One region of the Paenibacillus albicereus genome, then DNA from elsewhere that is predicted to be linked to it. Evidence: predicted binding sites of a transcription regulator. Region 1 holds the regulator's gene; each other region holds the start of a gene.
What was found. Region 1 encodes Rex, which represses fermentation and respiration genes when NADH is low (regulators of the CRP and FNR family bind a similar motif). Its sites were predicted from a motif close to TTGTGAAATATTTCACAA; they were not measured.
Positions count from the first base shown of each region.

Region 1 (4,226 bases):
TCACTTCGATTTCGATAGAGGGCAGGCAATTGTGAACAAATCAGGAAGATCGTTTTGCGGTCAACGTATAGGACGCCCGCTCGGCGCCGGTCTTGAAGTCAAAGAAATCATAGTAATAACGCTTTTGGTCCGTCGTGCGCGCGTAGTAGGCTTCCCACGCCGGCGAGCCATTTTGCCATGCGGGACGCACATGGATGACCTGCGCGTCCGGCTTGGCTGCGAGCAGCTTCGCGCGGATGTCCGCCTCCGAGGCGCCGTCGGCCGCGTTCTCGGCGTAGGGTGCCCGCTCCGGAAACAGCCAGACGACGAGCTCGCGGCCTTCGGCCGTGCTTCCGCGCACGATCCAGAGCGGCTCGTCCCAGACGTATTTCTCGGCCGAGGTTACTTCCGCCAGCCCCGCCTGCTCCTTCGCCTGGCTTTCCGCTTGCGCCTCGCCTTCCCATACCGGACGCTGGACGCTTCGCAGCTCGGCATGGAGCAGCACCGCCAGCACCGCCAGCATCAGCAGCGCGACGACCGTCCAGCCCCGGCGGGTAAAGTACCAGCGAGGGCTGCGGCTGCGGGCCATCAGGCTCCGGCGAGCCTGCGGTAGCAGGCTTCGGCTTCGGCCAGGATCTTCTCCTCATCCAGCAGCAGGCAGACGCCGCCTTGCACGACTTGGCGCCCGTCGACCCAGACGTCGCGCACGTCGCGTCCCGAAGCGGCATAAACCAGGTGGGATACGAGGTCCGTCCGCGGGTAGAAATGCGGCTGGTCGGCGTCGAGCGCGATGAAGTCGGCCTTGAGGCCGGCCTGCAGCGCGCCCAGCTCGGGCTGACGGATCGTCGCCGCGCCGCCGAGCGTCGCGAGCTGCAGCGCCTGATGCGCCGGCATGACGGTCGGATCGCCGCTGACGCCTTTGTGGATGAGCGCGGCAAGGCGGATCTCGTCGAACAGATCGAGGTTGTTGTTGCTCGCCGCGCTGTCCGTGCCGAGCGAGACGGCGACGCCCGCCTTGAGCAGCTCCGGCACGCGCGCCACGCCGCTCGCGAGCTTCAGGTTGCTGGCCGGATTATGCGAGACGGCGACGCCCCGCTCGGCGAGCAGCGCGATCTCCTCGTCCGTCAGATGCACCGCATGGGCGACGAAGCTCGGACGGGAGAACAGGCCGAGGCGGTCGAGATGAGCGACCGGGCGCAGGCCGTACTCGCGCACGTTCTGCTCGACCTCGGCCTGCGTCTCGGACATATGCGTGTGCATCGGCAGGTCGAGGTCATGCGCCGCCTGCACGAACGACTCGATGAACGCCGGCGGGCATGTATAAGGCGCATGAGGGCTCATCATCGTCATGATGCGGCCGTCCGCGGCGCCGTTCCAGTCCTTGGCGAACTGGACCGCTTCCGCCAGCTTCTCGCGCTGCACCTCTTCCGGACAGAGTCCGATCGCGCCGCGCATCAGCACCCCGCGCATGCCGGACTGCTCGACGACCCGGGCGACCTGGTCCATCCGGTCGTACATGTCGACGAACGTCGTCGTGCCGCTCTTGAGCATCTCCAGCACGGCCAGCGATGTCCCCCACTTGACATCGGCGTCCGTGAATTTCGCCTCCATCGGCCACATGTAGTCCTGCAGCCAGGTCTGCAGCGCCTCGTCGTCCGAGTAGCCGCGCAGCAGCGACATCGCCGCATGGCCGTGGGTGTTGATGAGTCCCGGCATATAGATGCGGCGGCTGCCGTCGATCCGGACGGCGATGTCGTCGGCATCCTGCGGACGCTCCTCCCCGATATAGGCGATCCGGTCGCCGTCGACGACCATATGCCCGCGCACGACCGGCTGGGCTTCGTCCATCGTGACGAAGGTTCCGTTCTCAATCCACCATTTGCTCATGTTCATCCGTCCCGTCCTTATCCATGTAATAGGCCAAGCTCAGCAGCTGCGTCGTGAAGTCGGCGTAATGGATCCGGACCTTGTCCGGAGCCTTGAGCACGACCGGCGCGAAGTTGAGGATGCCCGTCACGCCCGCTTCGATGAACCGGTCGGCGACATTCTGCGCTTCTGCGGCCGGCACCGTGATGATGCCGATCTGGATGCCGTCCTCTCGCACCTTTTCTTGAAGAAGCTCGATCGGCAGCACCTCGAGCCGGTTGATGCGCTTGCCGATCTTGGCCGGGCTCGCGTCGAACACGGCCGTGATCTTCATGTTGTCCTTGACGTAGCTGCTGTAGTTGCACAGCGCGTGGCCGAGGTTGCCCGCCCCTGCGAGCGCGACCTTCATCGGCTGGTCGAGCTTGAGGATGCCGCGGATCTTCTCGATCAGATAGTTGACGTCGTAGCCGACGCCCTTGCGTCCGAATTCGCCGAAGTAGGCCAGATCCTTGCGGATCTGGGCGGGATTGAGATCGAGCTTGCGCCCGAGCTCCTGGCTGCTCACGGTCTGCACGTCGCGCACATGCAGGTCGTTCAGCACCTGCAGATAGACCGGCAGCCTCCGCACGACGGCCTCGGATATCGGTTTGCCCTGCTTGCTCATGGCTGCTCGGCCTCCTTCGGTTCGTTTTGCAGCCACTCCCTCATGCGGGAGGTGAACTGCTCGGCATGCATCGTTTCAATTTTAGGCCCTGGCAGCGAATAGAGGAAGTGCTTTCCGTAAAACGTGTCGATGACGCGCGTATCGTACAGCAGCACGATGCCCTTGTCGCGGGTGGTGCGGATGAGCCGGCCGAAGCCCTGCTTGAAGCGGATGACCGCCTGCGGCACCGACAGCTTCATGAACGGGTTCTGTCCCGCCTCCTGCAGCAGCTCCGCCTTGGCCTCCTGCAGCGGATGGTTCGGCGGCTGGAACGGCAGCCTCACGATCGCGAGGCAGACGAGCGCGTCGCCGGGAATGTCCACGCCTTCCCAGAAGCTGCTCGTCCCGAGCAGCACCGAAGCCGGCTGCTGGCGGAACAGCCGCGTCAGCTTGCTGCGGTTGCTGCTGTCCACGCCTTGGCCGAGCACCTGGATGCCCGCTCCGGCAAGCGCTTCGCGCAGCGGTTCGTAGACTTCCTTGAGCATCCTGTAGCTGGTGAACAGCACGAGCATCCGACCGCCCGTCTCGATCGCCGACGCGGCCAGCGAGCCGACCAGCTTGGCCAAGTAGGCCGGATCGGCCGCGGCTCCCTTCACCTTGGGGAAATCCCTCGGGATCATGACGAGCGCCTGCGAGCGGTACTGGAACGGCGACGGCAGCTGCACCGTGCGCGCCCGGCGCTCGTCGCCGAGGCCCAGTCCGAGCTGCTCGGCCGCGTATTGGAACGTCTTGCCGACGGTGAGCGTCGCCGACGTGATGACGACGCTTTTCTTGCTGTCGAAAAAATGCTCCTTGATCTGCGCGCTTACGTCGGCCGGCACCGTATGGAGCTGCACGCTCTTCGTCCTCGCGCTCTGATACGACTCGATCCAGTACACCATCTCCGGCTTGTCCGCGCGCACGAACACCTTGAGCTCGTCGCGGATCCGCCCGGCGTCCTTGACGGCCCCGGCCAGATCCGTAATCATGCCTTGCAGCGACAGGTCGTCGAGCTTGTCCTTCATGTCCGAGCTCATCTTGTCCAGCACCTTGACGACTTGGTTCATTTCCTTGAAAAACAGCGACTCCTCGAACTCGATCGCTTCCCATGCCTTCGGGAGCGCTCCCGGCTTGAGCCGCAGGATCGTCTGTCCCGCCTCGGCCGCGCCGCCTCCGGCGCTCGGCGATGCGAGCGCCTGCAGCAGCTCGAACAGCTTTTCCCACGTATCCTTGAGCGAGCCGAAGCGCGGGATGACCTCGTCGAGCTGCTCGGTCCATTTGGACACCTCGTCGGCATCCTCGCCCTGGATCTGCATCCGCAGCTGGGGCAGCAGGCCGTTCCTCGAGTCCTTGGCCAGACGGTTCGCCAGATTCAAGAAGCCGTAGAAGCCGAGCTGCTGGCCCAGATGCTTGCCGGCAACTTCTTCGAGCTGATGGCCCTCGTCGATGACGAGATAGTCGTAGGACGGCAGCAGCCGGTGGTCGGCGCGGATGTCGGTGAACAGCAGCGAGTGGTTCGTGATGACGACGTCGGCGAGATTGGACTCCTGCTTGGCCCGGTGGTAGAAGCAGCGCTTGAACCAAGGACAGGCGCGGTTGAGGCAGGAATCGGCGTCGCTCGAGACCGAATTCCAGAACTCCGCTCCACGGTTGCCGAAGCTCAGCTCCTCCTGGTCGCCCGTCTCCGTCTCGCCGAGCC
Region 1 covers NZ_CP051428.1:2,339,072-2,343,297, reverse strand. Annotated here, with positions in the region: gene HGI30_RS10330 (cell wall elongation regulator TseB-like domain-containing protein) at 41-568, opposite strand; gene HGI30_RS10325 (amidohydrolase) at 568-1,872, opposite strand; gene HGI30_RS10320 (redox-sensing transcriptional repressor Rex) at 1,847-2,509, opposite strand; gene dinG (ATP-dependent DNA helicase DinG) at 2,506-4,226, opposite strand, start outside.

Region 2 (4,226 bases), 2.2 Mb from region 1:
TCGTATAATGCGCGGCAGGGGCGACCGGAATCCAGTCCGTCGTCAGGTCGAGCCCGTACTGCAGGCAGGTCTCGTAGATCGTCGGGAACCGATGGCGCACCATCTCCTCGGACTCATGCGTGACGTCCAGATAGACGAAGGTCGCCCCGGTCTGCTCCAGCTCGCTGACGATGGCGTTGGCGACGACATCGCGCGGCGCGAGCTCGAGCTGCAGATGGTAGCGCTCCATGAAGCGCTCGCCGTGGATGTTGCGCAGCACCGCTCCTTCGCCGCGCACAGCCTCCGAGATGAGGAAGCGCGGAGCGCCAGGATAGCAGAGCGTCGTCGGATGGAACTGGATGAACTCCATGTCCCGGATATAGGCACCGGCCCGGTAAGCCATCGCCACGCCGTCGCCGGTCGCCACCTCGGGGTTGGTCGTATAGCGGTACATCTGTCCCGTGCCGCCGGTGCAGAGGATCGTCGCCTTGCCGCGCACGAACACGCGGCTGCCGTCCGGCTTCTGCACGAGCGCGCCGCAGCATTCGCCGTCCCGGGTGATGAGGTCGATCGCGAAGTGATCGTCCCACACCTCGATGTCCTTGTTCGCCAGCGCTCGCTCGGACAGCGCGCGCACGATCTCGTAGCCCGTGGCGTCGCCGTTGGCGTGCAGGATGCGGCGCTGGCTGTGCGCGCCTTCCTTGGTCAGGGCGAACTCGCCGTTCTCGCGGTCGAACTGCGTGCCCATGTTGATGAGCGTGCGGATGCCTTTGGGCCCCTCGTGCACGAGGACGCCGACGGCGTCCTCGTCGCTCAGGCCGGCTCCGGCGACGAGCGTATCCTGGAGGTGGAACTCCGGCTTGTCCTCGTCGGAGATGACCGCCGCTATGCCCCCCTGGGCATAGCGGGTATTGCTGTCCAGCAGCGATTTTTTGGTGACCATGAGCACCGAGCCGCGCTCGCTCGCGCGGAGCGCGGTGAATAGGCCGGCAATGCCGGCCCCGATGACGATGACATCCTTCTCCACGACGGGCAGGGCGTCCAGGTCGAGCTCCACCAGATATCTAGGAACCATAGGTCGATCTCCTCCGAACATGGGAGTAGCGCATGGCTACTTGACCAGCAGCATGCGCTCCAGGGACAGGCGGGCTTTGTCGGCGACCTGCGGCGGCACGTAGATCTGCGGAGACATGTTCTCCAGGCAGCGCACGAGCTTCTTCAGGTTGTTGACCTTCATGTTCGGGCAGACGAGGTACTTCGTGGCGAAGTGGAACGTCTTGTCCGGACTGTCCAGGCGAAGCTGGTAGCCCGTGCCGTCCTCGGTGCCCACGATGAACTCCTTGTTCGGCGATTCCTTGCAATATTTGATGATCGCGGTCGTGCTGCCGACAAAATCGCCGAGCGCGACGACTTCCGGACGGCACTCGGGATGGACGACAAATTCCGCGTTCGGATAGTTGGCCTTCATCTCCTCGACATCCTTCACGGTGAGCATGTCATGGGTATTGCAGTAGCCTTCCCAGATAATCATCTTTTTGTCGGTTTTTTGCTGGACGTAGTGGCCGAGGTTTTTGTCCGGCACCCAGATGATCTCGTCTCCCTCCACCGAATTGACGACCTTGACGGCGTTGGCCGACGTGCAGCAGATGTCGGTCTCCGCCTTGATTTCGGCCGAGGAGTTGATGTACGTGACGACCTTGGCGTTCGGATGCTGGGCCTTGAGCTTGCGCAGGCCTTCAACGTTGACCATGTCGGCCATCGGGCAGCCGGCGCGCTCGTCGGGGATGATGACCGTCTTGTTCGGGGCGAGGATCTTCGCGCTCTCTCCCATGAAGTGCACGCCGCAGAATACGATCGTGTCCGCATCCGTCTCGGCGGCCTTCTGGGCCAGCAGGAAGGAATCTCCGCGGAAATCGGCCACTTCCTGAATTTCGTCCCGTTGGTAATAGTGGGCGAGAATGATCGCGTTGCGCTCCTTCTTGAGCTGCAGCAGCCTCTCCCGCAATTCCCGGTTTTGCTCTGCCTTGCGTTCCAGAGCCAATGCTTCCACGGCGTTTCCTCTCCTTCGGTCCTTCGAGTCGCCGGCCGCTTCTCGCGTTCGGTCCGACCCGTATAGTATGCGGCGTTCGTCCCCCTTGCATAGGGTTTGGAAGCCGTTTCGAGCAAGTGAAATGATTCACATGTTACAAAGAAGTGACGATTCAGTACCACCTAATGTACACTTCGGCGGGTAGGCTGTCAACCGACCGCTCGAGCGGTTTCGGGAGCATTTCCCAGGAAATTGAAGGGGAAGAAAAAAGCTTCCCGCAAATGCGGGAAGCTGGGGAAGAGAGTGGTTCTCCGGCTCTCCCGCAAATGCGGGAAGCTGAGGAAGAGAGTAATTCTTCAGCTCTCCCGCAAATGCGGGAAGCTCGATTATTCAGCGCTTGCCTGGATCGTAGGGCTCGCCGACTGCGGCCGGAGCCCGGCTCTTGCCAGCGGCGATCGCCAGTACGAGCAGCGTCAGCACGTAAGGCAGCATGTACAGGAACTCGTTCGGAATCGACTTCGACCATTCGAACAGGCCCGCTTGGAAGCGGAGCGCCTGCGTGAAGCCGAAGAACAGCGCCGCGGCGGCCGCGCCGACCGGATGCCAGCGGCCGAAAATGACGGCCGCGATCGCGATGAAGCCCTGTCCGCTGATCGTCGTATGCGAGAAGTCGTACGTCGTCGTCAGCGAGATCGTCGCGCCGCCGAGGCCGGCGAGCGCGCCGCTCAGCAGGACACCGATGTAGCGGTACTTGGTGACGCTGATGCCGACCGTGTCGGCCGCGCCCGGATGCTCGCCGACCGAGCGCAGGCGCAGTCCGAAGCGCGTGCGGTACAGCGCGTACCAGCTGACGAAGACGAGCAGGTAGCACAGGTATGTCGTCGGATACGCCTTGAACAGCGCATCACCGATCAGCGGGATGTCCGACAGGATCGGCACGTTGTACTTGGTGAACGCGATGCCCGAGAGGTTCTCCGTCTGGCCGGAGCCCTCGAACAGGCTCTTGACGAGGTAGACGGTCAGGCCGAGTGCCAGGATGTTGATGACGACGCCGATGATGACCTGGTTGGCCTTGAACGTTATGGTGGCCACCGCATGCAGCAGCGAGAATGCCGCGCCGAGCACGACCGCCATCAGGACGCCGAACCAGGCGGACCCGCCGCCGAAGCCCCATTCATGAGCGTAATAGGTGAAGACGGCGGAGCTGAAGGCGCCGATAATCATCAGGCCCTCGAGGCCGATGTTGACGACGCCCGAGCGCTCGGAGAAGATGCCGCCGAGCGCGACGAGGATAAGGGCGGTCGAGAAGACCAGCGTCGTATTGAGCAGAAGACCGATCGTATCCATCTAGGCCGCCTCCTTCCTTTCTTCGCGCCGTTTGCGGAAGAACGGCTTCAGGAACCATTTGACGATGCCGTGGCTGGCGACGAAGAAGATAACCGCGCCGATAACGATGCGGATGATCTCGTTCGGCACGTCGGCCTCGAAGCTCATGCCCGTCGAGCCATAGCTCAGGAAGCCGAACAGCAGGCCGCCGAAGATGATGCCGAACGGGTTGTTGCCGCCGAGCAGCGAGACGGCGATGCCGTCGAAGCCGTAGCCCGGCAGGGCGTTCATGACCGCCATGGACTTGAAGACGCCGAGCGACTCGAACGCGCCGCCGAGGCCGGCGAGCGCGCCGGAGATCATCATCGCCTTGACGATGCTGCCCTTGACGTTGATGCCGGCATAGTGGGCGGCGTCCGCATTGAAGCCGGAAGCGCGCAGCTCATAGCCTTGACGGGTGCGCCACAGGATATAGTAGAAGACGAACGCGCACAGCACCGCGACCAGCGAGCCCCAGTGGACACGCGCGTTGTCGAGGATGCCGACGAGCCAGTCCATCGATGCCGAGGCGGACTCCTGGATGTCCTTGGAGCGGTTCTGTCCCGGCTCGACCATGACGACGCGCACCATGTAGTTGGCGAAGTAGTACGCGATCCAGTTGAGCATGATCGTCGAGATGACCTCGTTGACGCCGCGCGAAGCCTTCAGCCAGCCGGCGATGCCGGCCCAGAGCGCGCCGGCGATGCCGCCGACGATGACGGCGAGCGGCATGTGGATGAACCACGGCAGGTCGAGATTGATGCCGATCCAGGTGGCGGCCGTCATGCCGGTGATGAATTGGCCCTCCGCGCCGATGTTGAACAGGCCGGCGCGGAACGCGAAGGCGACTGCG
Region 2 covers NZ_CP051428.1:104,533-108,758, reverse strand. Annotated here, with positions in the region: gene nadB (L-aspartate oxidase) at 1-1,054, opposite strand, end outside; gene nadA (quinolinate synthase NadA) at 1,091-2,029, opposite strand; gene HGI30_RS00455 (ABC transporter permease) at 2,399-3,355, opposite strand; gene HGI30_RS00450 (ABC transporter permease) at 3,356-4,226, opposite strand, start outside.
Region 2: the regulator Rex is predicted to act here: its motif matches at 2,144-2,161, upstream of nadA (quinolinate synthase NadA).

Region 3 (4,226 bases), 2.6 Mb from region 1:
TTGCGCGACGCTATGTCCGTCAAGTTCCGATGATCTTGCTTAACACCGCCCTTCAGCGCCGCCTGCACGGGAAACTCATGCAATCTGCGCAAAAATTTCGCCAGCTTCTCTGCCGACAAAGCCCGGCGTTCTTCCGTCAAACCGATGGGGAAATCTCCTGGCACGTAGGCATAGCCAAGAAATGGCGCCGGGTATTCGTCGCTTGCTTCGCCGTAAAACAACGGTATTGGATAAGGGAGGGTCATAAAGGGCTCCAGCTCCGGCAGCAGCCTCCCTTCGGTACGAATCGTGCCAATTGCAAACGTTCTTCTTGGAAACCGGAACACGTACTCATCTCCGATGAGAAAAACCGTATTGTCCCAGCCCGAGTCCAAACGCTTCACTTGCTTCGATGACAGCTGAGGGAATTGTTTGCCGATCAGCGTCCGCGCCTGCTCCTCGTCCACCTCCCACTCCGCATCCCATACATTCGTTCCTCCCATGAATGATCCGCCTCCTCGTTCCTTATGTTATTTAGATGTCTACATTCCCTGAAAGTTACGCATGACGGCCCGTTAATTTAACAAGCGGCCTCGAGCCGTGTCCGCGCCGTCAGCCGCCTCGCGCAAATCTGCCGTCCGCCGGGAAATGGCCCCATTTATCCGGATAGCTTCTGCGGGGGCGCATAAAAGGAGCTCGGCATGCAAATTCTGTCGAAGGAATCCTCAATTTTCTTTTGCAGTTCCGACGTTTAAGTTGTAAACTTACGTGTAGAAGTTCCGGGCCGTCTACGGGCCGACAACGCAAAGACCGGGAAAGCGACCGACCCTCGTCGTTCGCGGCCGGGTGCAGCAGGCGATTCGGCGCATGGCGCCTTGTTTTGTGAAATTTGGTACAAAGCCGTCCGCGCCCGCCGTCCTGCCGCATCCCGAAGCGAAGCGAATTGCCTCCCCGACCGGCCGTCCCGCGGCCGCATGGGGGCGGAACCGCATTTCCAGAGTAAAGGAGGAAGTATTTTTCATGTCCGACAACCAAACCACTCCAGCGGTGGCGACGCAAGAGCCGGCCTCCGTGCAGCAGCGCGACATCCTCGACCAGCTCATGAAGCCGGAAGTGCAGCAGTCCCTTACGGTGCTCGTCGACAATCTTCCGAAGCTGGCCGAAATCGTGACCCTCATGACCAGCTCCTACGACGTAGCCAAGTCCCTCGCGACCGACAAGGTGCTGCTGAGCGACTTCGGCGGCGGCCTCGGCGAGATGGTCAAGCCGATCGTCGACAAGACAAAAACGGTCGCTCAAGCCGCTATCGAGGCGGGCGACCATGCGGCCAACGAGTCCAGCACGGTCGGCCTGTTCGGCATGCTCCGCATGCTCAAGGATCCGAACGTGCAGCGTACGCTGCGCTTCACGCAGGCTTTCCTCGAAGCGCTCGGCGAAAAGGAAAAGCAGAAGAACTAGCACGAATCCCGTCCTCCCGCGCGGAGGCCGATAGAACGTGAACGGAGGATGAACATGGCCAAGCATATTCTCATTCTGGGCGGCGGCTACGGCGGACTTCTGGCCGCTACGACAGCGCGCAAGCACTTCACGCCGGCACAAGCCCAGATTACAGTCGTCAACCGCATCAACGCGCACCAAATCATCACCGAGCTGCACCGTCTGGCCGTCGGCAACCTGTCCGAGGGCAACGTCGCGCTGCCGCTCGACAAGCTGCTGCGCGGCAAGGACATCGACCTCAAGATCGGCGAAGTAACCGAGATCAAGCCGGACGAAAAGACCGTCAAGCTCGGCACGGGCACGACCCTGACGTATGACGCGCTCGTCATCGCCCTCGGCACCGAGACGGCCTTCTTCGGCATCCCGGGCCTGCAGGAGCACAGCTTCACGCTGAAATCCGTCGCTGACGCCAACAAGCTGAAGGCCCATGTCGAAGCTTCCGTGGCGAAGTACAAGCAATCCGGCGACAAGGCCGACCTGACCGTCGTCGTCGGCGGCGGCGGCCTGACGGGCATCGAGCTCGTCGGCGAGTTCGCCGACATGCTGCCGGGCCTCGTCAAGCAGCACGGCATCAGCTATGACGACGTATCCCTATACTGCGTCGAAGCCGCTCCGACGATCCTCCCGGGCTTCCCGGCCGAGCTGGTCGAGCGCGCGACGGCTTCCCTCGAGAAGCGCGGCGTCGTCTTCAAGACGGGCCTGCCGATCACCGAGATGAAGGGCAAGACCGTTTCCCTCAAGGACGGCAGCACGATCGAGTCGAGCACCGTCATCTGGACCGGCGGCGTGCAAGGCACGGCTGTCGTAGCGAACTGCGGCATTGAAGTAAACCGCGGCCGCGCGACGGTAACGGAAGGCCTGCAGTCGACGTCCCACCCGGATGTGTTCATCGCCGGCGACAGCGCCGTCGTCATGGGTCCGGAAGGCCGTCCGTTCCCTCCGACGGCTCAGCTGGCTTGGCAGATGGGCGAGCTCATCGGTTACAACCTGCATGCGTACTTCAACGGGTACACGCTCGATACGTTCCAGCCGGTATTCTCCGGCACGCTGGGCTCGCTCGGCCGCAAGGACGCGATCGGCACGATCGGCGGCAACCAGACCCGTCTCAAGGGCCTGCCGGCGACGCTGATGAAGGAAGCCTCCAACATCCGCTACCTGTCGCACATCAACGGCCTGTTCTCTCTGGCCTACTAAGCTTTCCCGGCAAGAACGCGCAGCCGCGCGGACAGGAATTCCGATTCCTGCCGCGCGGCTTTTTCGTCTTCTGTCGTCGCCGCGTCCGATGCCGGCGGACGCCCTCTCTGTGCGGGCTTCGTTTATTCCGCTTGGGGATCGGGTAAGAAGAACTAGAACAGCAACGCCACTACATCCCCAAAAGGAGCGATCGGACATGGCAGAAGGACTCAGCGACAAAGTCAAAGGCGCCGTCAACAAGGTGAAGGGCGAGGCTAAGGATCAATGGGGCAACGCTACGGACAACCGTCGCCTGCAGGCGGAGGGCAAAGTCGACAAGGCGAAGGGCGAAGTGCAGGAGAAAGTCGGCGAGTTCAAGGATCGCCACTAAAGCGGCGGTCGGCCGACCATCGGCAAGCACTCACGATTACGTCTTGTTCAACAAACGGCACAGAAGATGCACAAGCGTCAAGGATGGCTCGCCTGTCGGTCTCGGCAGAAGAGCCATCCTTGACATGCGATATCGGACAAGCTCCCCGGCTGCGTCAGCAGCGCGGCGGAGCTTGTCTTTTTTTGAATTCGTATGGCGCCGAGGACTCGGCAAACGGCGCTGGTGCTGCGGACCGGCGGGCTAAGATCGTTCGGGAGGGAGAGGCAAAGATTCGAATTTCGTTTCAAACGATGTTTCCATACGCGGATATTCCGGATTATTAACATAGGGGTTATGAATAATGTTCGTTTTTCAACCAACCTCTCCCTCTTTTTGTGCTCGTTTCTGACCAGAAAAGCCCAGATGGGCGGTTTTACCCGTTCGTTTTCGCCGCTGTTCGCCATTTTATGCGGATTTCGTGTGCGAGTAGCCAAATTTCGCCCTTCTGCCCAAGTTCCCGGCCGTCGTCCATAAGGTCGATTCGTCGTCATCTTGTGGCCGTCGGCTTGCCTCCGAGCCGTTAGTGCCTCCTGCCTCTGGCTTTCCACCGGACCTTGGCCTTGCCTCCAGACCTTGGCCTTGCCTCCGGCCCCTGGCTTTCCTCCTGCCTCAATTGTCCCCGTGTTCCGTCATTGCAATCTGCCGTATCACGAGGCATCAATTCAACCTTAAAATACGGATAGTATCGGCTTTATATTTAGAATTAACCATTATAAAAATGCACAAAATAAACATTCCGGAATTGGAATTCATCGCTGCGATTCTCCGAATCCAAGGTTGGAAAACGTCAAAAACGAACGCCCGGAAGAGGGCGTTCGTCGGAATCGAGTTCGATCGCTGCTGCGAAGAGTCGAGCGGGATACTAGTACAGGAACGCGCGGCTGATGATGACCAGCAGGATGAAGAGAACCAGAATAGCGCCCGTGCTGGAGTAGCCGAAGCCGCCTCCGCAGCCTGGGCCGACGCCTGCTCCTCCTACAACTCCGCCGCCTACACCGTAAGACATGTGCAAATCCCCTTTCGAATGGAATGGATTATTTAAGTTGAATCGTTTGCGGTTTCTCGAAAGAACCGGCGGGAAGCCGCTCGCGGGAGTCCGCGATCCGCTCTTGCCGAGCGGGCTCCTTCCATGCGAACTAGTAGAGGA
Region 3 covers NZ_CP051428.1:4,948,393-4,952,618, reverse strand. Annotated here, with positions in the region: gene HGI30_RS22070 (phosphotransferase) at 1-482, opposite strand, end outside; gene HGI30_RS22065 (DUF1641 domain-containing protein) at 1,000-1,437, shown strand; gene HGI30_RS22060 (NAD(P)/FAD-dependent oxidoreductase) at 1,492-2,670, shown strand; gene HGI30_RS22055 (CsbD family protein) at 2,867-3,040, shown strand; gene HGI30_RS22050 (hypothetical protein) at 3,942-4,085, opposite strand; partial or broken gene HGI30_RS22045 (YjcZ family sporulation protein) at 4,216-4,226, opposite strand, start outside.
Region 3: the regulator Rex is predicted to act here: its motif matches at 860-877, upstream of HGI30_RS22065 (DUF1641 domain-containing protein).